DNA from 3 places in the Pseudomonas bubulae genome. Region 3 is predicted to be linked to each of the others. Evidence: predicted binding sites of a transcription regulator. Region 3 holds the regulator's gene; each other region holds the start of a gene.
The links. Region 3 encodes sigma-54, which starts transcription at its own class of promoters, with help from an activator protein. Its sites were predicted from a motif close to ANTGGCATNNANNTTGCTNT; they were not measured.
Positions count from the first base shown of each region.

Region 1: flgB (flagellar basal body rod protein FlgB) is a predicted target of sigma-54. The motif match lies at 1,794-1,813, and genes of this name have one in related genera.
Region 2: glnA (glutamate--ammonia ligase) is a predicted target of sigma-54. The motif match lies at 5,579-5,598, and genes of this name have one in related genera.

Region 1 covers NZ_CP146077.1:4,417,487-4,425,470, forward strand. The annotation lists gene flgE (flagellar hook protein FlgE) at 1-109, opposite strand, end outside; gene flgD (flagellar hook assembly protein FlgD) at 139-864, opposite strand; gene flgC (flagellar basal body rod protein FlgC) at 880-1,323, opposite strand; gene flgB (flagellar basal body rod protein FlgB) at 1,327-1,734, opposite strand; gene cheR (protein-glutamate O-methyltransferase CheR) at 2,184-3,011, opposite strand; gene V6L81_RS20305 (chemotaxis protein CheV) at 3,057-3,989, opposite strand; gene flgA (flagellar basal body P-ring formation chaperone FlgA) at 4,066-4,836, shown strand; gene flgM (flagellar biosynthesis anti-sigma factor FlgM) at 4,988-5,314, shown strand; gene V6L81_RS20320 (flagella synthesis protein FlgN) at 5,364-5,831, shown strand; gene V6L81_RS20325 (flagellar brake protein) at 5,928-6,668, shown strand; gene V6L81_RS20330 (MFS transporter) at 6,769-7,984, opposite strand, start outside.
Region 2 covers NZ_CP146077.1:412,372-420,355, reverse strand. The annotation lists gene V6L81_RS01870 (hypothetical protein) at 1-106, shown strand, start outside; gene ntrC (nitrogen regulation protein NR(I)) at 559-1,992, opposite strand; gene glnL (nitrogen regulation protein NR(II)) at 1,989-3,074, opposite strand; gene V6L81_RS01855 (cupin domain-containing protein) at 3,484-3,900, opposite strand; gene glnA (glutamate--ammonia ligase) at 4,075-5,481, opposite strand; gene thiI (tRNA uracil 4-sulfurtransferase ThiI) at 5,814-7,268, shown strand; gene typA (translational GTPase TypA) at 7,409-7,984, shown strand, end outside.
Region 3 covers NZ_CP146077.1:4,808,908-4,816,891, forward strand. The annotation lists gene V6L81_RS22175 (KpsF/GutQ family sugar-phosphate isomerase) at 1-927, shown strand, start outside; gene V6L81_RS22180 (HAD family hydrolase) at 927-1,451, shown strand; gene lptC (LPS export ABC transporter periplasmic protein LptC) at 1,460-2,032, shown strand; gene lptA (lipopolysaccharide transport periplasmic protein LptA) at 2,019-2,564, shown strand; gene lptB (LPS export ABC transporter ATP-binding protein) at 2,564-3,289, shown strand; gene V6L81_RS22200 (RNA polymerase factor sigma-54) at 3,525-5,018, shown strand; gene hpf (ribosome hibernation-promoting factor, HPF/YfiA family) at 5,094-5,402, shown strand; gene ptsN (PTS IIA-like nitrogen regulatory protein PtsN) at 5,415-5,879, shown strand; gene rapZ (RNase adapter RapZ) at 5,882-6,739, shown strand; gene V6L81_RS22220 (HPr family phosphocarrier protein) at 6,755-7,027, shown strand; gene V6L81_RS22225 (ZIP family metal transporter) at 7,161-7,984, opposite strand, start outside.

The DNA of each region.
Region 1 (7,984 bases), 390 kb from region 3:
CACGCGAGGCCTTGAAGCCGGTGGTCGCAGAGTTGGCGATGTTGTTGCCGGTCACGTCCAGCTGCTTGTTCGCCGCATAGAGGCCGCTAAGGCCGATATTGAATGACATGTTTCTCTCCTTGAGGCGTATGAGTCGGCTTACAAGCCAATGGTCTGGACTTTGGACATGCCAATGCTGCCCAGGCCTGCGAGGTTGAGCATGATTTCACCGCCGGTCTTGCTCAGGGTCACGCTGTTGACCGTGGCGGGCAGATAGGTGGTGAGCGCCGTGGTACCGGCGTCGGTTTTGCTGGATGCGGTGAAGGTGTAGGAGCCCTTTTCCAGCAGCACACCCTCGTCGTCCTTGCCATCCCAGGTGAACTCCGCGTTGCCGGCTTTCTGGGTGCCCATGTCGATGGTGCGAACCACCTCACCGTCGGCATTGGTGATGGTGATAACGGGTTTGGAGTCAGCATCCTTGACCACCACGGTGCCGTTGAAAGGCTTGTCGCTGGCCGGATCCACATAGGCTTCGCCGGTCTGCACGATCACCGAACGCCCCACCAGCGACGAGGCCTGCAACGCCTGCGAAGACTGGAAGTTGCCGGAGATCGAATTGACCGTATCGTTGAGCGTGGTGATGCCTTCCAGGCTGCTGAACTGCGCCAGTTGCGCAACGAACGCCGTGTTGTCCTGCGGGTCCAGCGGGTTCTGGTTTTTCAGCTGGGTGACCAGCAGTTGCAGGAACGCATCCTTGCCCAGCGCCGTGTTGCCGGATACCGCCTTGGAGGCCGCCGCCAGGCTGGTGTCAGTGGTCTTGGCCTGGGCGGAGTTGGCGAGTACCTGGTTAAGGGTCAAGCCGCTGGTGGAATCGGTCACACTCATTTGCGTCGCCCCTTATCACTGACCGAGGGTCAGGACCTTCTGCATCATGGTTTTGGCGGTATTCATCAGCTCGGCGTTGGTCTGGAACGAACGACTGGCGGAAATCATGTCGGCCATTTCTTCAACCACGTTGACGTTGGGGTAATACACGTAGCCCTTGGCGTCGGCAGAAGGATGATTAGGTTCATAGCGGGCCTGCAACTCGCTCTGGTCTTCAACCACGCCCAGTACCTGCACGCCCTGGCCGGCGGCGTCCTGGTTCTGGAACAGCGAATCGCCGCTGCTGCCTTGCGCGCCTTGAAACATGGTGGCAAACACCGGGTGGCGGGCGCGGTAGGTCTGGTCGATGCTCGACGATACGGTGTCGGCGTTGGCGATGTTGCTGGCCACGGTGTTAAGGCGCGTGGTCTGGGCGCTCATGCCGCTACCGGCAATATTGAAGACACTGGATAGAGACATGGATCACTCCCCGCGCAGGGCCGACATCAGCCCTTTGAATTTGCTGTTGAGCAGGGTGAAGCTGGCCTGGAAGTTGACCGCATTCTCTGCATAGTTCGACTGCTCAAGCTGAGCGTCCACGGTGTTCTGATCGATCGACGGCTGCATCGGCGTGCGGTACAGCAGCGACTCGTCGCCGCTGCTCAGGCCCTGGGCTTCGATATGGCGGGTGTTGGTCTTGTTCAACGCAAATGTGCCGTTCTGGTTTTTGTCGTTCTGGGCGGCGAGCACAGAGGCGAAATCCAGATCCCGAGCCTTGTAGTTCGGGGTATCGGCGTTGGCGATGTTGTTGGCCAGTACTTCAGCGCGCTGGGCACGAAAGCCCAGGGCCTGTTCATGGATACCAAGCGCTTTATCGAAGCTGATGCTCATCTCGAAAAACCTTTGTGGGCTGACCTGAGAGTGTGGTTCAGGTTTTACATGACAGGGATAGAGCAAACCCCGTGCCAGTTTTTACAGCCCCGTAACACAAGGGTTTGCCGGGAGGTGGGAGATGGCAATGGCAAAAAAGCGGCAATGCTTGACCGCTGACTGCCGGTTTTCTGCCGCTTTGCTTTGGATTCGTCGTAGCAGTTGCCGAAGGAACCAGGCTGCGTTCGGCGACGAAGTCGTCGTAAAAACCCTGGTAGCCGGGTTTGACTGTTACACCGCAGCCCCTGATTTTGCGACTGCTTCGCAGCCGAACGCAGCCTCGTTCCTACGGCAGCTACAGGAACACTGCAACTGTGGGAGCGAGCCTGCTCGCGAAGGTCGTTCGCGAGCAGGCTCGCTCCCACAATAGGGCTTGACCGGCAACAGAGTATCTACGGGGTTTTCCCAGCCTATTTCGCCTGGTAAATGATCCCCGGACTGCATTGGACCATCTGGTAATGGTCCGGCAACCCGTTTAGCGCTTCAGAAGCGCCCAGGAACAAATAACCGCCCGGCTTCAAAGTGCTGTGAATGCGCAGCAGGATGTCTTTTTTCACTTCGGCCGAGAAGTAGATCAGCACGTTGCGGCAAAACACGATGTCGAACTTGCCGAAGCTGGCGTAGCTGTCCAGCAGGTTGAACGGGCGAAACTCCACGCGGTTTTTGATCGGCGCCTTGATCACCCAACGCCCCGGTCCCTTGGGATCGAAATAACGTTGCAGGCGCTCCGGTGACAGGCCCCGGCCAATGGCCAGGTTGTCGTATTCGCCGGTGCGGCAGGTGTTGAGCATCTGCGCTGACAGATCGGTGGCAAAAATCTGCACGCCGGCTTTGAGCTGCCCAAGGTTGCTGCGCTCGAATTCGTCAATCGCCATCGACAGCGAGAACGGCTCCTGCCCCGAAGAGCAGGCCGCCGACCAGATACGCAGGCGCTGGCCGGGGCTGGCCTTGATTTGCTCCGGCAACACCTTGTTTTTCAGCACTTCAAAGGGATAGGTATCGCGAAACCACAGGGTTTCGTTGGTGGTCATGGCATCGACCACCTGCTCGCGCAACCCGCTGCGCGGCTGAGCCTGGATGCGTTGAATCAGCTCGCCCAACGACTTGATGCCCTGCTGCTCCATCAATTTGTTGAGGCGGCTGGAGACGAGGTACTGCTTGTTCTCACCCAGCAAAATGCCACAGGCTTTTTCCAGGAATACCCGGAACTGTTCAAAATCCAAATTAGCCGTCGACAAATGATCCTGCCTCTTAAATCGTTTTGACCGCCAAGGGCTGCGCCCCTAGCTGTGGTCTGCTGCTTTGATCCGGTCAACTACCCGGGTTGCCAGGTCATCAGGGCGGAACTTGGCCAAAAAGTCATCGGCACCGACTTTTTTGACCATCGCCTGATTGAATACCCCGGACAACGAAGTATGCAGAATGATGTGCAAGTTTTGCATCCGCGGGTCGTTGCGGATTTCAGCTGTCAGGGTGTAGCCGTCCATTTCCGGCATCTCGATATCCGAGATCATCATCAGAAACTCTTCAGACGGGTTCTTGCCCTCGTCCACCAGCTTGCGCAGGTAGTCGAGCGCCTGGCGCCCGTCGTTCAACGACACCACTTCAACACCCACCGATTGCAGGCAACGGGCAACCTGCTTGCGCGCCACCGACGAATCGTCAACGGTCAGCACCCGCAATGACAGCGCCTTGCTTTGGGTTTCAACATCCACCACGCCCTGGCTGATGGTTTCAGACGATGGCGAGACTTCTGCCAGCACCTTTTCCACGTCGATGATTTCGACCAGTTGCTCGTCCATACGGGTCACGGCCGTCAGGTAATGGTCGTGACCGGTGCCCTTGGGCGGCGGATGAATGTCTTCCCAGTTCATATTGACGATACGTTCCACTGAACGCACCAGAAAGCCCTGGGTCTTGGTGTTGTACTCGGTGATGATCACAAACGGGTTACTTTGATCCTTCAAGGCTCCCGCGCCGGTGGCCATCGCCAGGTCGAGAATCGGTATGGTCGCGCCGCGAATGCTCGCCACACCGCATACCACGGGGTGGGACTTGGGGATCAGGGTCAGCTTGGGGCATTGCAGCACCTCGCGGACCTTGAACACATTGATCCCGTAAAGCTGTGGCCCATCCAGGCGAAACAGCAACAGCTCCAGGCGGTTTTGCCCCACCAGTTGAGTGCGCTGGTTAACCGCATCCATCACTCCGGCCATACTCAGCTCCTCTTAAAAACTTCAAGTTTCAACCCGCATATTCCGAAAACGGCACGGGGCTTGCTTTTTATCGGTCATGAACGCAAAAACGACAAAATCCTGCCACCGACCTTTCCTGCCGAGTCTGCGCCGCTGTGGTCTGAGCGCGCTGGCGGCGGGCACCTTGCTTGCACTCAGCACTTATAGCAGGGCTGACGCGTTTACATCGCCTGAACAGCTTATCGGCGTGACCCAGGGCTTTCTTGAATTCACGGTTGAAGACTACCTGGCCACCAGCCAGACCGAGGGTCGATATCAGATCCAGGTCAACAATCTTGACCCGCGCCTGCGCCTGGCCCAGTGCGACAAGGATTTGACAGCTTCCCTCGAAAGCCCGGCGCAACCCATGGGCCGGGTAATCGTGCGCGTACGCTGCGAAGGGCTGTCGCCGTGGACCATCTTTGTGCCGGCCCAGGTCAAACTGTTCCGCGACGTAGTCACCGTCAATCACCCGCTCAAGCGCGGCATGGTTATCGACTACCCCGACGTGACCCTGCGCGAGCGCGATGTCAGCCTGATCAGCCAGGGCTACCTGACCGCCACCGAGCTGGCCGTGGGGCAAAAATTGCTCAGGCCCATGGTCACCGACCAGGTGCTGACCCTCACCCACCTGGAGCAGGCCGCAGCCGTGCGCAAGGGCGATCATGTGGTGATCAGCGCCCGCAGCGGCACATTAAGTGTCAAGATGCCCGGCGAAGCCCTGTCAGACGGTGGCCTTAGCGAGCAAATACGGGTAAAAAACCTGAACTCCAAGCGTGTTATCCGCGCCAGGGTGACAGCACCCGGGCAAGTAGAAGTGGCATTATAGGAAAGTTGGCATCAGTCTCGCGACTTTCCTACACTGTCATTTGACGCAGATCAGTACAGCTCTGTGTGAAGCCATGATTAATCGAGCCTAAAGTTTTTCCGGGTATGGCCGAAAACATGGCAAGCGTCCAAATACCCCGAGGTTTAACGTTATGGTCATCGACTTCAGTCGTCTCAACAGCGCCCCGCCCCTGACCGGCAGTACACGCAGTAACGCCAACCAGGAAACCGGCAGCGCCACGCAAGCGGCCCCGGCAATAAACCCTGAGCAAAACGGCGTCAGCGCCCCAAGCGGGGAATCTGTTCACCTCAGCCAAGAGGCTCAACAGTTGCAGAAGATCAGCGACTCGTTGCGTGACCAACCTGTAGTCGACAAAAATCGGGTGGCAGAGCTTAAACAAGCCATCGCGGACGGCAGCTACAAAGTCGACAGCGACCGGATCGCCAGCAAACTGCTTGACATGGAAGCCCAGCGCTAGGCCAACGGCCAGTGCCGCGCTTTTGGACGCTTAACTCCCAGAGCCCGCCATGCACGACGAAAATTTACTGCAACTGATCAACGATGACCTCGCTCCTGCCGAGCAATTGCTCGGCCTGTTACAGGACGAATCCATCGCCCTCAAAGGCCGCGACATGCAGGTGCTGGAAAACATTCTGGCGCGCAAACAGTCGCTGATCATTTTGCTTGAGCAACATGGCCGCAGACGCAGCGAAATTCTCGCCAGCCTTGGCCTGGCCACCAACCGCAGCGGCCTCGAAAGCCTGGCCAGCCATTCCAGCGTGGGAACACAACTGCTCGCCCAGAGCGATGCACTGAACCAGCTGCTAGCGAAATGCCAGGCCGCCAACCTGCTCAATGGTCAGTCGATCCAGACCCAGCAGGCGATCACCGCCAACCAGTTGCGCATCCTCCATGGCGGCGAAGCCCCGTCTCTGTATGACGCACGCGGCACCACCTCGATGCTCAACAAGCACCGCGCCTACAGCCAGGCTTGAGCCCGCGCAACCACCGCATGTAGCGAGACACACAACATGATGGCAGAATGCCCATCTTTTGCGTGTCGCTGTATTTTGTCTGGAGATTGATCAAACGTGTTCGACGCCCAAGATGCTCCGCAACCGCCAAAGGTGCTCACCACGCCGTTGGAAATTGCCTCCAACTTGCGGATGCTGCAAGAGAGCCATGACCCGCTGATCATTACTTTCCAGGACCGCACCCAGCGCTTCCAGAGCTATGTGGTGGATGTTAATCGCGAGAGCAACACCATGGCCCTGGACGAAATGATCCCCCGTGACGGTGAGCGTTTTCTTGAAGCGGGGGTGCCGTTCAAGGTTGAGGGCTTCCATGATGGCGTGCGTATCGCCTGGGAGTGCACCACGGCGCTGACCATTGATGACCGTCATGAGCACCGCTGTTATCGCGGCGCGATGCCCCACGAAGTGGTGTACCACCAGCGCCGCAATGCGTTCCGTGCGGCCCTGCGGCTGGCCAATCTGGTCAATGTGCAAGTGGCGGGTGACAAGCTCAAGGCGCCGATCAAGGGCAAGTTGCTGGACGTTTCGGCAACCGGCTGCAAATTGCGTTTTGAGGGGGATATCAGCCAGGGCATGCAACTGGGCCAGGTGTATGAGCGCTTCAGCGCCGACCTGCCGTTTGGCCTGATGTCTACACCGGTGGAGTTGCGCTACCTGCATTTTGAAGAGCGGCTGAACATCACCTTTGCCGGGATGCGCTTTCACAACATCAGCGGCGCGGTGCAGCGCCAGGTCGAGCGGTTTGTCTATCAACTGCAGCGCGAGGCGCGCCAGTTTGATAAAGACGATGATTATTGAAACAGTGGTCGCTGGCTTGCCTGCGATGCACAGGGCGCGGTCTGGCTGAAAAACCGCGCTGAAGCCATCGCGAGCAAGCCCGCTCCCACAGGGGTATTGCCTATGTTTTGGACTCTGGTTCCGGTTCTGGCTCCTGCTCCTCCACCATCGGTTCCTGCACCATTTGCTCCTGGACCACCTGCTCATCCACCCGCGGGTCAAGGGCGGCGACCAGCGGCGAGCTGGACATGCTGTCGGGCATGGCCACGTGATGCAGCGGCGCATCATCGACCTGGTGCAGGTTGGTCACCGCATTCGGGCGAATCCGCCATACCAGGATCAACCCTGCCACGCTGAAAAACCCATAGAGCATCTGGCTGCCAAACAGTTTCATCAGCACCCCCGCCACCAACGGCCCCACGCTTGCGCCCACGCCATAAGTCACCAGCAGCATGGCCGTCAGCGACACACGACGCTCCGGCTCGATATGGTCGTTGGCAAAGGCCACGGCCAGCGGATAGATGCAAAATTGCAGCAAAGCCGCCAGGCAACCGGCAATAAACAGTACCTGCATGGGCACCGCCGGCAAGATCGCCAATGGCAACGCAGCCACCGCCAGCAAGCCGGCGAAAATACGGATCAGCAACGGCCGGTCATAACGGTCGGACAACCAGCCCAACGGCCACTGCACCAGCAAGCCGGCAAAAATGCAGCTACCCATATACAAGCCAACCAGTTCGGTAGACAGCCCTTGCTGCGATGCGTAGAGCGGTGCCAGACCGTAAAACGAGCCCACCAGCAAACCCGCGCCCATCACCGCAATCAACGACTGCGGCACACGCTTGATAAAAAATTTCGGGTCCATCGGCGCCGGGTGCAAAGGCGCCGGGTGAATACGCCGGGTCATGGCCACAGGCACCAGGCACAAGGCAAAACACAAGGCCACCACCATCAACAACTCGAGACCGAGCTGCGGGTGAACCGCCAGGATCAATTGCCCAAGCACCAGCCCCAGATAGGAGGCGATCATGTAGAGGCTGAACACCACGCCGCGCTGCCTGGCCTCGGCCTGCTCGTTAAGCCAGCTTTCGATGACCATGTACTGGCACATCATGCCCAGACCGACAATCACCCGCAGCAACAGCCAGATCGGCAGCCAGTCCGTCAGCCCGTGGCACAGCACCGCCGCACCGACAATACCGGCGCATGTGGCGTAGGCACGAATATGCCCGACCCTGGCAATCAGCCGGTGGCCGATCTTGCCACCCAGCACCAGGCCAAAATAGTTGGCCGCCATCAGCGCGCCGATCCACAGGCCGTCGACATTGTCCGCTGCC
Region 2 (7,984 bases), 750 kb from region 3:
TGGCGGGTTGCTGCTGACCCTGGTGGCGGCCCGTGCCTTGAAGGGCGACTGGGCCGGGGCGTCGCAAGATGGACGCTGGCGGTTGCAGGTAAACCTGCGAGAGTAATAAAAGAGGGAATTCCAGCCTGCCTGTACCGGGTTCCCCAAAAGCGCTGTGCGCGTTGATGCAAAAGGCATCAAGGCTGCGGTGTAAAAGTGGGGAGTCTTGACCTGCCTGTATCAAGGTCCCCTAAAGCGGTGTTGCGTGTAATAGGTATTGCAGGGCGCGTGCCAGTTTTTGATTTTTTGTAAAAATTGCCCCTTGAGTACGCAAAAGCCCCGGAATCCGGGGCTTTTGTTTGGGGGCTGATTTTGTTCCCGGGTTTGGCGAAAACCCTTGAGCTAGAGCTGTGCACGATATTGGGGCGGGTTGCTTGAGGGTGGTGCGGTCAGATCAAGAGCCCCTAACCCTCTTCCGCAGGGAAAGGGGACTAAAGGCAAAAGCAGATTTATGAAACACCACCCATCAGCTCCCTCTCCCTCCGGGAGAGGGTTGGGTGAGGGCGCTTTTGAACGGCTTCAAGCCTCGTCGCCCTCATCCTCGTCGCCATCGATCTTCATGCCCAGTTCCTTGATCTTGCGGGTCAAGGTATTGCGGCCCCAGCCCAACAGCACGGCAGCGTCGCGACGGCGGCCTGCGGTGTGCTTGAGCGCCGTCTCGATCATGATCCGCTCAAAGGTCGGCACTGCACTGTCGAGCAGGTTGGACTGGCCACGCCCCAGCGCCTGGTCAGCCCACTGGCGCAGTGCCTGCTCCCAGTTGGTGACAGGGGAGGCGTCCTGTTGCAGGTTGAGCAACTCGGGAGGCAGGTCGCCGATATGCACTTCGCGACCCGAAGCCATCACCGTGATCCAGCGGCAGGTGTTCTCCAGCTGGCGCACGTTGCCTGGCCAGGGCAGGTTTTTCAGGTACTGCTCGGTCTCGGCCTTGAGCAGTTTTGGCTCTACGGACAGTTCTTGCGCGGCGCTGCTGAGAAAGTGCCGGGCCAGGGTCGGGATGTCTTCGCGGCGGTCTGACAGGCGCGGAATGTGGATGCGGATTACGTTCAGACGGTGGAACAGGTCTTCACGAAACTTGCCGGCCTGCACCAGGGTTTCAAGGTTCTGGTGTGTGGCTGCGATGATGCGAACATCGACCTTGACCGGCGTGTGCCCGCCAACCCGGTAGAACTCGCCATCGGCCAGTACCCGCAGCAACCGGGTTTGGGTGTCCGCCGGCATGTCGCCGATCTCATCGAGGAACAGGGTGCCGCCATCGGCCTGCTCAAAACGGCCCCGGCGCAGGTTTGCAGCGCCAGTGAAAGCGCCTTTTTCATGGCCGAATAGCTCGGATTCCATGAGGTCCTTGGGGATCGCAGCCATGTTCAATGCGATAAATGGCGACGCGGCCCGCGGGCTGTGGCGGTGCAGGGCGTGGGCCACCAGCTCTTTGCCGGTACCTGATTCACCGTTGATCAGCACCGTGATGTTGGAGTGGCTCAGGCGGCCAATGGCACGAAACACCTCTTGCATCGCCGGGGCTTCGCCGATGATTTCCGGCGTCGGGGCCAGCGTCGGCGCCACGGCCAGGCCTTGCTGCTCCTGGGCGTGCTGGTTGGCGCGCTTGACCAGAGACACGGCGTCATCGACATCAAACGGCTTGGGCAGGTATTCGAATGCGCCGCCCTGATAGGACGCTACCGCGCTGTCCAGATCGGAATGAGCGGTCATGATGATGACCGGCAGGCGCGGGTGCTGTTCGCGGATTTTGGCGAGCAGGTCCAGACCGCTGGAGCCGGGCATGCGGATATCGGAAATGATCACGTCAGGCTGTTGGCGAGCCAGTCGGCTCATGACCCCATCGGCACTGTCGAAACTTTGTGTGGTCATGCCTTCCTGTTGCAAGGCTTTTTCCAGTACCCAGCGGATTGAACGGTCGTCGTCGACGATCCACACGGTTTCACTTCGGCTCATGTCGATGCGGCTCCTTGTTCCAGTGGTAGAAAGATCGAGAAGAGTGTGTGGCCGGGGTGGCTTTCACACTCGATCAACCCCTGGTGCTGACTGATGATGTTTTGCGTGATGGCCAGGCCAAGCCCGGTACCGTCCGGGCGGCCGCTGACCATCGGGAAAAACAGGGTGTCTTGCAGCTCGAACGGTATGCCCGGGCCGTTGTCGATAATTTCGATTTTTGTCACCAGCCGGTGGCGTATGTGGCCAATGGTGAACTGGCGCATGGCGCGGGTGCGCAGGCTGATGCGGCCCAGGCGCAGCTCATTCTGGCTGCCGATGGCCTGCATGGCGTTGCGCACGATATTGAGTACTGCCTGGATCATCTGTTCACGGTCGATCAGCAGGTCAGGCAGGCTTGGGTCATAGTCACGCACCAAAGTGATGCTGCCCTGGGTCTCGGCCTCGACCAGGTTGCACACGCGTTCCAGTACTTCGTGGACGTTGGTCATGGCCAGCGACGGCAGTTTGTTGGAACCCAGCATCCGGTCGACCAGATTACGCAGGCGATCTGCTTCTTCGATGATGACGTTGGTGTAGTCGCGCAGGTTTTCGTCGGGCAATTGCCGGGCCAGCAACTGGGCCGCACCGCGAATGCCTCCCAGAGGGTTCTTTATCTCGTGGGCCAGGCCGCGCACCAGCATCTTGCTGGTTTCTTGCTTGGACAGCTGGGCTTCTTCTTTGGTGATGCGCAGCAGACGGTCGCGGGGGTGTACCTCAAGCAACAGCATGGTGCCGCCATTGCTCAAGATGGGCGTTACGGCATAGTCCACCGTCAGGTTCTGGCCCGTCAGCGAGGTCAGCATGGCTTCGCGTTTGGTAAACGGGTGCGCTTGCTCAACTGCCTGGCGCAGCGAGTGCAGAGCCTCGGTGGACTCCGTAAAGAGCTCGCTGATGAACTGGCCGTGACTGCGTTGACCGCTGATCGCCAACAGCATCTCTGCCGCCGGGTTCATGTACTCAAGGCGCAAATCAGCATTGAGTAAAAGCGTGGCAGTGGTCAGGTTGTCGAGTAACAGTCGGTGCAGGGCGTCACTGATGGTCATGGGCCGATCCCGGATTGCGTGCGCGGTGAAGCGCTGGTGCAAGGAAAATGCAAAAACCAAACCAAGGCTCCGAAAAGAAGCGTCGCTCCCCTGAAATAGGCGTTTACAAGCTGGGCGCATATCGCCGCAGCCCGGCATGCGAGTGTTTATGAACCAAATTGGGCTGGTAAGTGCACTATCAAACTATAGTCGCACCAATATAGTGCAATTTAGATGAATGGATTCAGTTGCCTGAAAATGTGCGCGGGATATTTGCTATGGGTGCAGCCAGAGGTTGTGTGCAGCGTTCGAGCGCACACCGGTCATAAGCCCCGAGTGCGCGATGCGGCACAGGCAGCGCCCACTCTGAGGTGACCACCGTTTTGCGTTTCGAACGCAGCTTCCGGTACCTGCTACGGGCCTTGCGTGGTTAATGGGACAGTGGCATGCCGGGCGTGCCTGCATAGAACACGATCAGTTCTACCGGGGCCTTGCCGCTGGTGCCTCGATGGGAAGTATTGACCATCTCGGGCAGTACCTGGCCAGGTTTGAGCGTGGTTTTATGCATGCCGTCTTCGGTTTCGACCAGCAGTTCGCCAGCGACCATGTAGGCGATATTGGGCATGGGGTGCGTGTGCCATTTCAGTGCGGTGTTGGCCGGGAGCGTGATTTTGACCACGGTGAATTCCGGCTTGCCGTCCGGCCAGGTGTAAGGGGTGCCTGTCCAGGATTGGCCTGTCTTGAGCAGTTGTTCGACCGTTACCGCAGTGGGTGAACTGTTGCAGCCCAGCATGAGCAGGCAGGCGCATGCCAGCAGCAGGGTTTTGAGGGCGAGTAAGGGGTGCATGTCAGTCTCCATTGGTTGAGTGGCGACAAACTACCGGTCACTCAGCAGGGTGGCTGTCAGGTGCAGGCACGAATCCAGAAGCTCTGATCCGATGCTTGTGTAAGACGGCGCCCACAAAAAAGCCTCCCGAAGGAGGCTTTTTCAAATCACGCCGCTTGCGCAGGCGTCACCGGATTAGCAGCTGTAGTACAGCTCGTATTCCAGTGGGTGTACGAAGGTACGAACCTGGATTTCTTCTTCGCTTTTCAGGGCGATGTACGCGTCGATGAAGTCGTCGCTGAAAACGCCGCCTTTGGTCAGGAACGCGCGACCTTTGTCCAGTTCCTCCAGGGCCTCTTTCAGGCTGCCGCACACTTGCGGGATCTCTTTGGCTTCTTCAGGCGGCAGGTCATACAGGTTTTTGTCCGCTGCGTCGCCAGGGTGGATCTTGTTCTGGATACCGTCCAGACCAGCCATCATCAGTGCCGCGAAGCACAGGTACGGGTTGGCTGCCGGATCCGGGAAGCGTGCTTCGATACGGCGAGCTTTAGGGCTGGACACGTAAGGAATACGGATCGAAGCCGAACGGTTACGAGCCGAGTAGGCCAGCATTACCGGTGCTTCGAAGCCTGGTACCAGACGCTTGTAGGAGTTGGTAGCCGGGTTGGTGAAGCCGTTCAGGGCCTTACCGTGCTTGATGATACCGCCGATGAAGAACAGGGCAGTGTCGGACAGGCCGGCATAGCCTTCGCCTGCGAAGGTGTTCTTGCCATCTTTGGAGATGGACATGTGAACGTGCATACCCGAGCCGTTGTCGCCGTACAGAGGCTTTGGCATGAAGGTAGCGGTACGGCCGTAGGCATCTGCCACGTTGTGTACGCAGTATTTCAGGGTCTGAACTTCGTCAGCCTTTTTCACCAGGGTGTTGAACTGCACGCCGATTTCGTTCTGGCCAGCAGTTGCCACTTCGTGGTGGTGAACTTCGATAACCAGGCCCATCTCTTCCATGGCGTTGCACATGGAGGTACGGATTTCGTGGTCATGGTCGAACGGCGGAACCGGGAAATAACCGCCTTTGACGCCAGGACGGTGGCCTTTGTTGCCGCCTTCCACGTCCTGGTCGGACATCCACGAACCCTGTTCGGAGTAGATCTTGAACATGGAGCCGGAAATGTCGGACTTGAACTTCACCTGGTCAAAGATGAAGAACTCTGGCTCCGGGCCAACGAAAACGGTGTCGCCGATACCGGTGGACTTCAGGTATTCCTCGGCACGGGTAGCGATGGCGCGTGGGTCGCGGTCATAGCCTTGCATGGTCGACGGTTCGATGATGTCGCACACCAGGATCAGCGTAGGCTGTTCGGTGAACGGGTCCAGAACAGCCGTGCTGTCGTCTGGCAGCAGGATCATGTCGGACGCTTCGATGCCTTTCCAGCCAGCAATGGAGGAGCCGTCGAACATTTTGCCGTCGGTGAAGAAGTTTTCATCCAGCGCATCACGGGCCGGCATGGTCACGTGGTGCTGAGTACCTTTGGTATCAGTGAAGCGCAGATCAATCCACTTGACGTCATGATCTTTGATGAGTTGAACCGACTTCGACATAGTGTCCTCCGGGGTGGCTTAGGGCTGGTAGTGGAATGCCCTTAATAAGTGGTTGATGCCGGCGCGAATACTCTGCCAAGGCAACCTGCCTCACAAGGGAGCAAATTGCATGCCAGTGCCCCGACTTGGGCGTAATGCGCCAATCTCAAGCAGGTAAGCGGGGCAGACTACCGATTAGCCGCGTTTATCGCACCCAAATGAAGCGAAATCTGGCGTTTATGTTCTATTTTGGTGCGATGAAAACCGTTTGTACGATAACTGGTTAAACCTTGAGCAATTTCCGCTATAATCCGCGCCCCCCTTTTTTGGCAGGCTGCTCGCGCGCTGTTTTCATGAAACTAATCGTTAAAGTCTTCCCCGAAATCACTATCAAGAGCCGTCCGGTTCGGATGCGTTTCGTCCGTCAATTGGCCAAAAACATCCGTACTGTGCTCCGCGATCTGGACCCGGCTGTGGTGGTGACGGGCGTGTGGGACAACATCGAGCTGCAAACGCGCGTAAGTGACCCTAAAGCCTTGAAAGAAATGACCGAACGCCTGAGCTGCATGCCGGGCATCGCGCATTTTCTGCAGGTTGACGAGTACCCGTTGGGCGACTTCGACGACATCGTTGAAAAGTGCAAATTGCACTTCGGCGATGCGCTGGCGGGCAAGATCTTTTCGGTGCGTTGCAAGCGCGCCGGCAAGCACCCGTTTACCTCGATGGAAGTCGAGAAATACGTCGGCAGCAAGCTGCGTCGTGAGTGCGGTGCGGCCGGAATCGAGCTGAAAAAGCCAGAAATCGAAGTTCGAATTGAAATTCGCGACCAACGGTTGTTTGTGATTCACAACCAGCACGACAGTATTGGTGGCTACCCGTTGGGTTCGCTCGAGCAGACCCTGGTGCTGATGTCCGGTGGTTTCGATTCTACCGTGGCGGCCTACCAGATCATGCGTCGCGGCCTGATGAGCCACTTCTGCTTCTTCAACCTGGGCGGGCGTGCCCATGAACTGGGCGTGATGGAAGTCGCGCACTATATATGGAAGAAGTACGGCAGCTCCCAGCGCGTGCTGTTTGTGAGCGTTCCGTTCGAAGAAGTTTTGGGCGAAATTCTCGGCAAAGTCGATAACAGTCATATGGGCGTCATTTTGAAGCGTATGATGTTGCGCGCTGCAACGCGTATTGCCGAACGCCTCGATATCGAAGTGCTGGTGACCGGTGAAGCGATTTCCCAGGTGTCGAGCCAGACGCTGCCCAACTTGTCGCTGATTGATTCGGCTACAGACAAGCTGGTGTTGCGCCCGCTGATCGCCAGCCACAAGCAGGACATCATCGATCTGGCAGAAGAAATCGGTACGGCTGACTTCGCCAAGCATATGCCTGAATATTGCGGGGTGATTTCGGTCAACCCCAAGACCCACGCCAAGCGCAACCGCGTGGAGTATGAAGAACAACAGTTTGATATGGCCGTGCTTGAGCGTGCGCTCGAGCGGGCCAAACTGGTGCCGATTGATCGGGTAATCGATGAATTGGGCCAGGACTTGCAAGTCGAAGAAGTCAGCGAAGTGCTGGCGGGCCAGATCGTAATCGACATCCGTCACCCGGATGCTCAGGAAGATCAACCGCTGGAACTGGCTGGCATCGAAGTACAAGCGTTGCCGTTCTATGCTTTGAACAGCCGCTTCAAGGAACTGGATGACACCCGTCAGTACCTGTTGTATTGCGACAAAGGCGTGATGAGTCGCCTGCATGCTCACCATTTGCTCAGTGAGGGACATGCCAATGTGCGCGTTTATCGACCGAGCTAAGAGCCCGGGGCTGTATGCCTGTGGCCTGCGTCACCGGCCCCCCGACGCCGCCGTCAAGCTGTAACGGCTTGCACGGACTCTACTGTTAATCGCTGCCTGGACTCAGTCAGCACACCGAATCCTCTGATCGAGATACACAAGTGATCGAAAATCTACGTAACATCGCCATCATTGCTCACGTTGACCACGGTAAAACCACCCTGGTAGACAAACTCTTGCGTCAATCCGGCACCCTGGAGCGCAACGAGCTTAACGACGAACGCGTAATGGACTCCAACGACCAGGAGAAAGAGCGCGGTATTACCATTCTGGCGAAAAACACCGCCATCAACTGGAACGGCTACCACATCAACATCGTGGATACCCCGGGCCACGCCGACTTCGGCGGCGAAGTTGAACGCGTAATGTCGATGGTTGACTCCGTTCTGCTGCTGGTTGACGCTCAAGACGGCCCTATGCCGCAAACCCGTTTCGTGACCAAGAAGGCTTTCGAAGCCGGCCTGCGTCCAATCGTGGTCATCAACAAGGTTGACCGTCCGGGCGCACGTCCGGACTGGGTTCTGGACCAGATCTTCGATCTGTTCGACAACCTGGGTGCTACCGAAGAACAGCTGGACTTCAAAGTGGTTTACGCCTCTGCCCTGAACGGTATTGCTGGTCTTGACCACACCGACATGGCTGAAGACATGACCCCGCTGTACCAGTCGATCGTCGAC
Region 3 (7,984 bases):
CTCGAACTGGAAGCCGTAGAGGGCTTGCTGACACATATCGACGCAGATTTCGTACGCGCTTGCGAGATGATTTTGGCCAGTAAAGGCCGGGTGGTCGTGGTCGGCATGGGCAAGTCAGGACACATCGGCAATAAAATTGCCGCAACCCTGGCCAGCACCGGCACCACGGCTTTTTTTGTCCACCCGGCAGAAGCCAGCCACGGCGACATGGGCATGATTACCCGCGATGACATTATCCTCGCACTGTCCAACTCCGGCTCGACCGCCGAAATCGTCACCCTGCTGCCACTGATCAAGCGCCTGGGCATCAAGCTGATCAGCATGACCGGCAACCCCGAATCGCCGCTGGCCAAGGCCGCCGATGTCAGCCTGGATGCCCGCGTGGCCCAGGAAGCCTGCCCGTTGAATCTGGCACCGACCTCGTCCACCACGGCAACCTTGGTGCTGGGCGATGCACTGGCTATTGCCCTGCTTGAAGCTCGCGGTTTTACTGCAGAAGATTTCGCCTTTTCCCACCCCGGCGGAGCACTGGGCCGACGCCTATTGCTGAAAGTGGAAAACGTCATGCACTCTGGCGATGAACTGCCGCAAGTCGTGCGCGGTACATTGCTCAAGGAAGCGTTGATGGAAATGACCCACAAGGGCCTGGGCATGACCGTCGTCATAGAAGAGGACGGTCGACTGGCCGGAATCTTTACTGACGGCGACTTGCGCCGCACCCTGGACCGCGAAATCGACATCCGCAACGCCACCATCGACGCGGTCATGACCCCGCACGGCAAAACCGCCCGCGCCGACATGCTGGCAGCCGAAGCCCTTAAAATCATGGAAGACCACAAAATCAGCGCGCTGGTGGTGGTCGACAAGCAAGATCGTCCGGTTGGCGCCTTGAACATGCACGATCTGCTACGCGCAGGAGTAATGTAATGACCCAGGAACTTCTCAAGCGCGGCAAGGGCATCAAGCTGGCCATTTTTGACGTTGACGGCGTATTGACCGACGGCCGCCTGTATTTCCTCGAAGATGGCAGCGAATTCAAGACCTTCAATACCCTCGACGGCCAGGGCATCAAGATGCTTATGGCCGCCGGTGTGCAAACGGCAATTATCAGCGGCCGCAAAACCCCGGTGGTCGAGCGTCGCGCACAAAACCTGGGCATCCCGTATCTGTACCAGGGCCGCGAAGACAAATTGGTCGTACTGGACGAGCTTCTTGGCCAACTCAACCTAAGCTATGAACAGGTTGCTTACCTGGGAGATGACTTGCCCGACCTGCCGGTTATCCGCCGGGTAGGTCTGGGCATGGCCGTGGCCAACGCTGCGGACTTTGTCCGCGAGCACGCCCACGGGGTAACCCGGGCGCGGGGTGGCGAAGGTGCCGCCCGTGAATTCTGCGAGCTGATTCTGCGTGCCCAGGGCAGCCTGGACGCAGCCCACGCCGCCTACCTATAGAGCTTTCTATGCTGAGCAAAAAGATTCGCCAAATAGTGCTGTTTACAGTGATTGCCTCGCTGTTTGCAGCTGCTGGCTACTGGAATATCAGGCCGGAACGTTTTCTCAATGCCCCTACCCTGGCGGTGGATGAAAACGCTATCGACTACTACGCCACCAATGCACACAGCCGTCAGTTTTTACCTGACGGCAAGCTGCAGTACGACATGACGTCCGAGAAGCTTGAACATTTGAAGGCTTCCGAGGTCACTCAGATGACCCAACCGAAAATGCAGCTCTACCGCGGCACGGCCTACCCGTGGCACGTGCAGAGCGAGCGCGGTGAAGTCAACCCGGATGGCACCGAGGTCGAGCTTATCGATTCGGTGCGCATCGCGCGCACTGACGAAAAAAACCGCACCACCATTATTACCAGTACCCGTATGACTGTATTCCCCCAGAAGGAATATGCGCAGACCGAGCGAGACGTTAGAATCGACGGCGCTGGCGGCGTAACCACTGGCAAGGGCATGAAAGCATATTTGAAAGACGGCAGGATGGACCTGCTGTCCAACGTAAGAGGACAGTATGAGTCTCGTTAAAACCCTCCCTTTATTGCTCAGCCTGAGCGCAGCACTGGGAAGCGTGAGCGCCTGGGCTCTGCCGAACGACACCGAACAACCTATTCGCATCCAGGCCAACGAGGCACAACTGGATGACAAGCAAGGTATTGCCACCTACAAGGGCGATGTCATCATCACCCAGGGCTCGATGAAAATCACCGGCAACACCGTCACCATCACCCGTAATGCTGCGGGCGAAATCGACGTGGTGACATCCGTCGGCAACCTGGCCTACTTCGAGCAACTGCAAAAAGCCACTGACCCCAAACCGGTACAGGCTTATGCCGTCACCATTCAATACCATGCACCACAAAACCGCATCGTACTGATTGACAAGGCCAAAGTGATTAACGACGGCAATACCACCGAGGGCGAGAAAATCGTCTACGACACGGTAAAACAAATTGCCAGTGCCGGTCGCGCCAATGGCGCCAATGTCACCGCACCTCGCCCGCGCATCGACATGGTGATCCAGCCCAAGAAGAAAACCGACCAGCAGAAGGCCCAGTAATGGCAACTCTGAAAGCCCAGCATCTGGCCAAAAGCTACAAGAGCCGTCAGGTAGTACGTGATGTCAGCCTGTCGATCGACAGCGGGCAAATCGTGGGCCTGCTCGGCCCCAACGGCGCGGGCAAAACCACCTGTTTCTACATGATTGTCGGCCTGGTGCACGCCGATCAGGGTCGCGTACTGATCGATGACCTGGACGTCAGCCACGAGCCCATGCATGGTCGCGCACGCGCCGGTATCGGTTACTTGCCACAGGAAGCCTCGATCTTTCGCAAGCTGTCGGTGGCCGACAACATCATGGCAATCCTCGAAACCCGCAAGGAGCTCGACAAGACCGGTCGTCGCAAGGAGCTGGAAAGCCTGCTGCAGGAATTCCATATCAACCATATTCGCGACAACCTGGGCATGAGCCTGTCGGGCGGTGAGCGCCGTCGGGTAGAAATTGCCCGCGCACTGGCCACGGCACCCAAGTTCATCCTGCTCGACGAACCCTTTGCCGGTGTCGATCCGATCTCGGTGGGCGACATCAAACAAATCATCTACCACCTCAAAGCCAAGGGCATTGGCGTGCTGATCACCGACCACAATGTCCGTGAAACCCTCGATATCTGCGAAACGGCCTATATCGTCAATGACGGTCAATTGATCGCTGAAGGCGATGCTGAAACGATTCTGGCCAACAAGTTGGTGCGGGAAGTTTACCTGGGTCACGAGTTCCGCCTGTAAGCCCGGACACATCATGGGCAGCCAGGGCATCCGGGCAGTAAAAATGCGCCAGCATTTTATTGCCCGAATATTCAACGGGGTGCTCTCGATCAGTTCACCACCCGCAAACTAATTTAGACCGCCCCCTAGGCAAACGCACCGGTTTCAGGCATATAATTTGCTTATGTTTGGCGCTCACGCGCCCTGTAGTGGATGGCGCCATGTGCGCCGGCGAATAAGGTGTTAAGCCCCTGCCATGAAACCATCGCTAGTCCTGAGAATGGGCCAGCAGCTGACAATGACACCTCAGCTGCAACAGGCCATCCGCCTGCTCCAATTGTCGACCCTCGATCTGCAACAGGAAATCCAGGAAGCCCTGGAGTCCAACCCCATGCTCGAGCGCCAGGAAGAAGGCGACGACTTCGACAATGCAGACCCCCTTGCCGATAACATTGAGCAAAAGCCCAATCCCGACGTTCAAGAGCCCACCTACCAGGAAACTGCCCAGACCGTAGACAATCTGGAAGACGGTGACTGGGGTGAGCGCATTCCCAACGAACTGCCCGTGGACACTGCCTGGGAAGACATCTACCAGACCAGCGCCAGCAGCCTGCCAAGCAACGACGATGACGAGTGGGACTTCACCACCCGCACCTCGACCGGTGAAAGCCTGCAAAGCCACCTGCTGTGGCAATTGAACCTGGCTCCGATGTCCGACACCGACCGTCTGATCGGCGTAACCCTGATCGACTGCATCAACAACCAGGGCTACCTGGACGAAACCCTCGAAGAAATCCTCGAAGCCTTTGATCCGGAACTGGACATTGAACTCGATGAAATCGAAGCCGTCCTGCATCGCATCCAGCAATTCGAACCGGCTGGCATTGGCGCGCGCAACCTGGGCGAATGCCTGCTCCTGCAATTGCGCCAACTGCCTGCCAAGACCCCCTGGCTGAGCGAGGCCAAGCGCCTGGTCACCGACTACATCGACCTGCTGGGCGCACGCGACTACAGCCAGCTGATGCGCCGCATGAAGCTCAAAGAGGACGAACTGCGCCAGGTCATTGAACTGGTACAGAGCCTCAACCCGCGCCCGGGTTCGCAAATCGAATCCAGCGAAGCCGAATACGTCGTACCTGACGTGATCGTGCGCAAGGACAACGAGCGCTGGCTGGTCGAGCTTAACCAGGAGTCCGTACCGCGCCTGCGGGTGAACGCGCAATACGCCGGTTTCGTACGCAGAGCCGATACCAGCGCCGACAACACCTTTATGCGCAACCAGCTGCAGGAAGCACGCTGGTTTATCAAAAGCCTGCAAAGCCGCAACGAAACCCTGATGAAAGTGGCGACCCAGATCGTCGAGCACCAACGCGGATTTCTCGAGCATGGCGATGAAGCCATGAAACCCCTGGTACTGCACGATATCGCCGAAGCGGTGGGCATGCACGAATCCACCATTTCCCGGGTTACCACACAAAAATTCATGCATACCCCACGGGGTATTTATGAACTTAAATACTTTTTCTCCAGCCACGTCAGCACCTCTGAAGGCGGCGAATGCTCCTCCACCGCGATCCGTGCCATCATCAAAAAACTGGTTGCAGCGGAAAATCAGAAAAAGCCGTTGAGTGACAGCAAGATCGCTGGTTTACTGGAGGCACAAGGTATTCAGGTAGCCCGTCGCACCGTCGCCAAGTACCGCGAATCCCTCGGGATAGCGCCTTCGAGCGAACGCAAGCGTTTGATGTAAGCCACGGACCCCGGCGTTTCAGTGGCAGGCTGCTCGGCCTGCCGCTTTATGCAATGGCATCAAAGGAGAAACTGTATGCAAGTCAACATCAGTGGACACCAACTGGAAGTCACCGAACCGCTACGCGCATACATCGGCGAAAAACTCGACCGACTGGAGCGTCACTTCGACAAGATTACCAACGTACAGGTAACGATGGCGGTCGAAAAACTGAAACAGAAAATCGAGGCCACCTTGCACATCCATGGAGGAGAAGTCGTTGCCAACGCCGAGCATGACGATATGTATGCCGCCATCGATCTGCTCACTGACAAGCTTGATCGCCAACTGAAAAAGCATAAGGAAAAGACCCAAAGCCTGCTCCAGGGCGCGACCGGTCGTTAATACTCCCTACCCATGATCCGACTTGAAAGTATCCTGACCCCCGGCCGTTCCCTGGTGAACGCGCCGGGCGGCAGTAAAAAGCGTGCACTCGAACATATTGCCAACCTGATCAGCCGCGAAGTGCCTGGTCTCGAAATGCAGGATGTTTTCGAGAGCCTTATTGCCCGTGAAAAACTGGGTTCCACCGGTTTTGGCAACGGCATCGCCATACCCCATTGCCGCCTCAAGGGCTGCGAGTCGCCTGTAAGCGCCTTGCTGCACCTCGACGCCCCCATAGATTTCGACGCCATCGATGGCGCGCCGGTCGACCTACTTTTCGTTTTGCTGGTGCCAGAAGCGGCAACCGATGCACACCTGGAACTGCTCCGGCAGATTGCCAGCATGCTCGATCGCAAAGACGTGCGCGAAAGACTGCGCAACGCACCTAGCAACGAAGCGTTGTATCAGGTTGTTCTGGACGTACAGAACGGTCATTAATCATGCGCTTAGTCATAGTCAGCGGACGCTCCGGCTCCGGTAAAAGCACTGCCCTCGCCGTCCTTGAAGACAACGGTTTCTATTGCATCGACAACCTGCCAGCCGGCTTGCTGCCGGAACTGGCCGAACGCGCGTTGATTCACACTGAACTGGCCCAGCCACTGGTGGCCGTTTCGATCGATGCGCGCAACCTGCCGAGTCATTTGTCACGTTTTCCGCAGTTGCTTGAAGAGGTGCGTAACCGGCATATCCAGTGCGACGTGCTGTACCTGGATGCCGACGAAGAAACCTTGCTCAAGCGCTTCTCGGAAACCCGCAGGCGCCACCCGCTCAGCAGCGCGAGCCGCTCCCTTGCCGAAGCCATTCGCGATGAAACCCAGCTTTTGGGCCCCATTGCCGACCTCGCTGACCTGACCATCAACACCACCAATCTGAATCTGTATCAGTTACGTGACACCATCAAGCTGCGTCTGCTGAACAAGCCAGAGCCAGGCACCGCCTTTTTGGTGGAGTCGTTCGGTTTCAAGCGCGGTATGCCGGTGGATGCCGACCTGGTGTTTGACGTGCGTTGCCTGCCCAACCCGTACTGGAAACCCGAGCTGCGCGAGCAGTCAGGGCTGGACCAGCCGGTAGCCGATTATCTGGCGGCGCAACCTGATGTCGAAGAGATGTTCCAGGACATCTCCAGCTACCTGCTTAAATGGCTACCGCGCTTTGCAGCCAGCAACCGCGCCTATGTGACAATCGGAATCGGCTGCACGGGCGGGCATCACCGCTCCGTGTACCTGACCGAACGCCTGGGCAAATGCCTGCAAGAAACTCTGAAGAACGTCCAGGTTCGCCACCGCGACCTTACTTGAAGGATCTACCCCGCGATGCCTGCAGTGGAAATTGAAATCATCAACAAACTGGGCTTGCACGCCCGTGCATCGGCAAAGTTTGTCGGCATCGCAGGGCAGTTCCCATGTCAGATCCAGGCGGGTCGCACCCCTGAGTCGATGGTCGACGGCAAAAGCATCATGGCCATGATGATGCTGGCCGCCGGCAAGGGCACAACCATCCACATCAAGACCGAAGGTGAGAAGGATCAGGAAGCGCTGGACGCACTGGTTGCCCTGATCAATAACTACTTTGATGAAGGCGAATAAGCCTGAAGCCTTTTCGACGCAGCGGCAGGGAAACTGCCGCTGTGGGAGCGAGCCTGCTCGCGAAGGTCGTTCGCGAGCAGGCTCGCTCCCACGGCAGGAATTGATCGACTAAAGAGTATCTGCAGAGATCGATTCAACCAAGCGCCGTATCCATCACCATCATCAAACAAAAGCCGACACACAGCCCCAGGCTCGCCAGCTTTTCGTGGCCATTGCGCCGCGACTCGGGGATGACTTCCTGGGTGACCACCAGCAGCATCGCCCCGGCCGCCAATGCCAGACCCAACGGCAACAGCACCTCGGCCAAGTTGACCAGCCAGGCACAGAGCACCGCAAAGACCGGTTCAACCAGACCTGATGCAGCACCAATCAGGAACGCCTTGACCCGCGACATGCCCGCCCCTGCCAATACAAGGGCAATCACCAGGCCTTCCGGCACATCCTGCAACGCAATGCCCATCGCCAGGCTATCGGCATCCGGCATGCCGCCACCCGCCGACACCCCGACCGCCATGCCTTCAGGAATGTTGTGCGCCACAATGGCAATCACAAACAACCAGATGCGCGGCGCGATGACCGGCTCACCGGGGCGACTGACAAATACCTCCGGCCCGGCGCCCGAGACCTTGCGATCCACCAGAAACAGGCAGAATGCGCCCAGCAGGATCCCTGCACTTATAAGCCCGCTGGCGGGCCAGGGTGACAACCCCAGGCTTTGCGCTGCCGCAATGCCCGGCACAATCAGCGAAAAGGCCGTGGCCGCCAGCATCACACCGGCCCCAAAGCCCAGCAGAGTGTCACTGACCGCCACCGGCATTTTTCGAATAACCAGGACAGGCACGGCGCCTAACGCCGTGCCCAGTGCACACAACGCACCGCCCTGCAGCGCCCGCAGCAGCCGGGGCTCCAGATCCAGCCAGACCAGCCCCTTGGCAACCAACAGGGCCGTACCCGCCA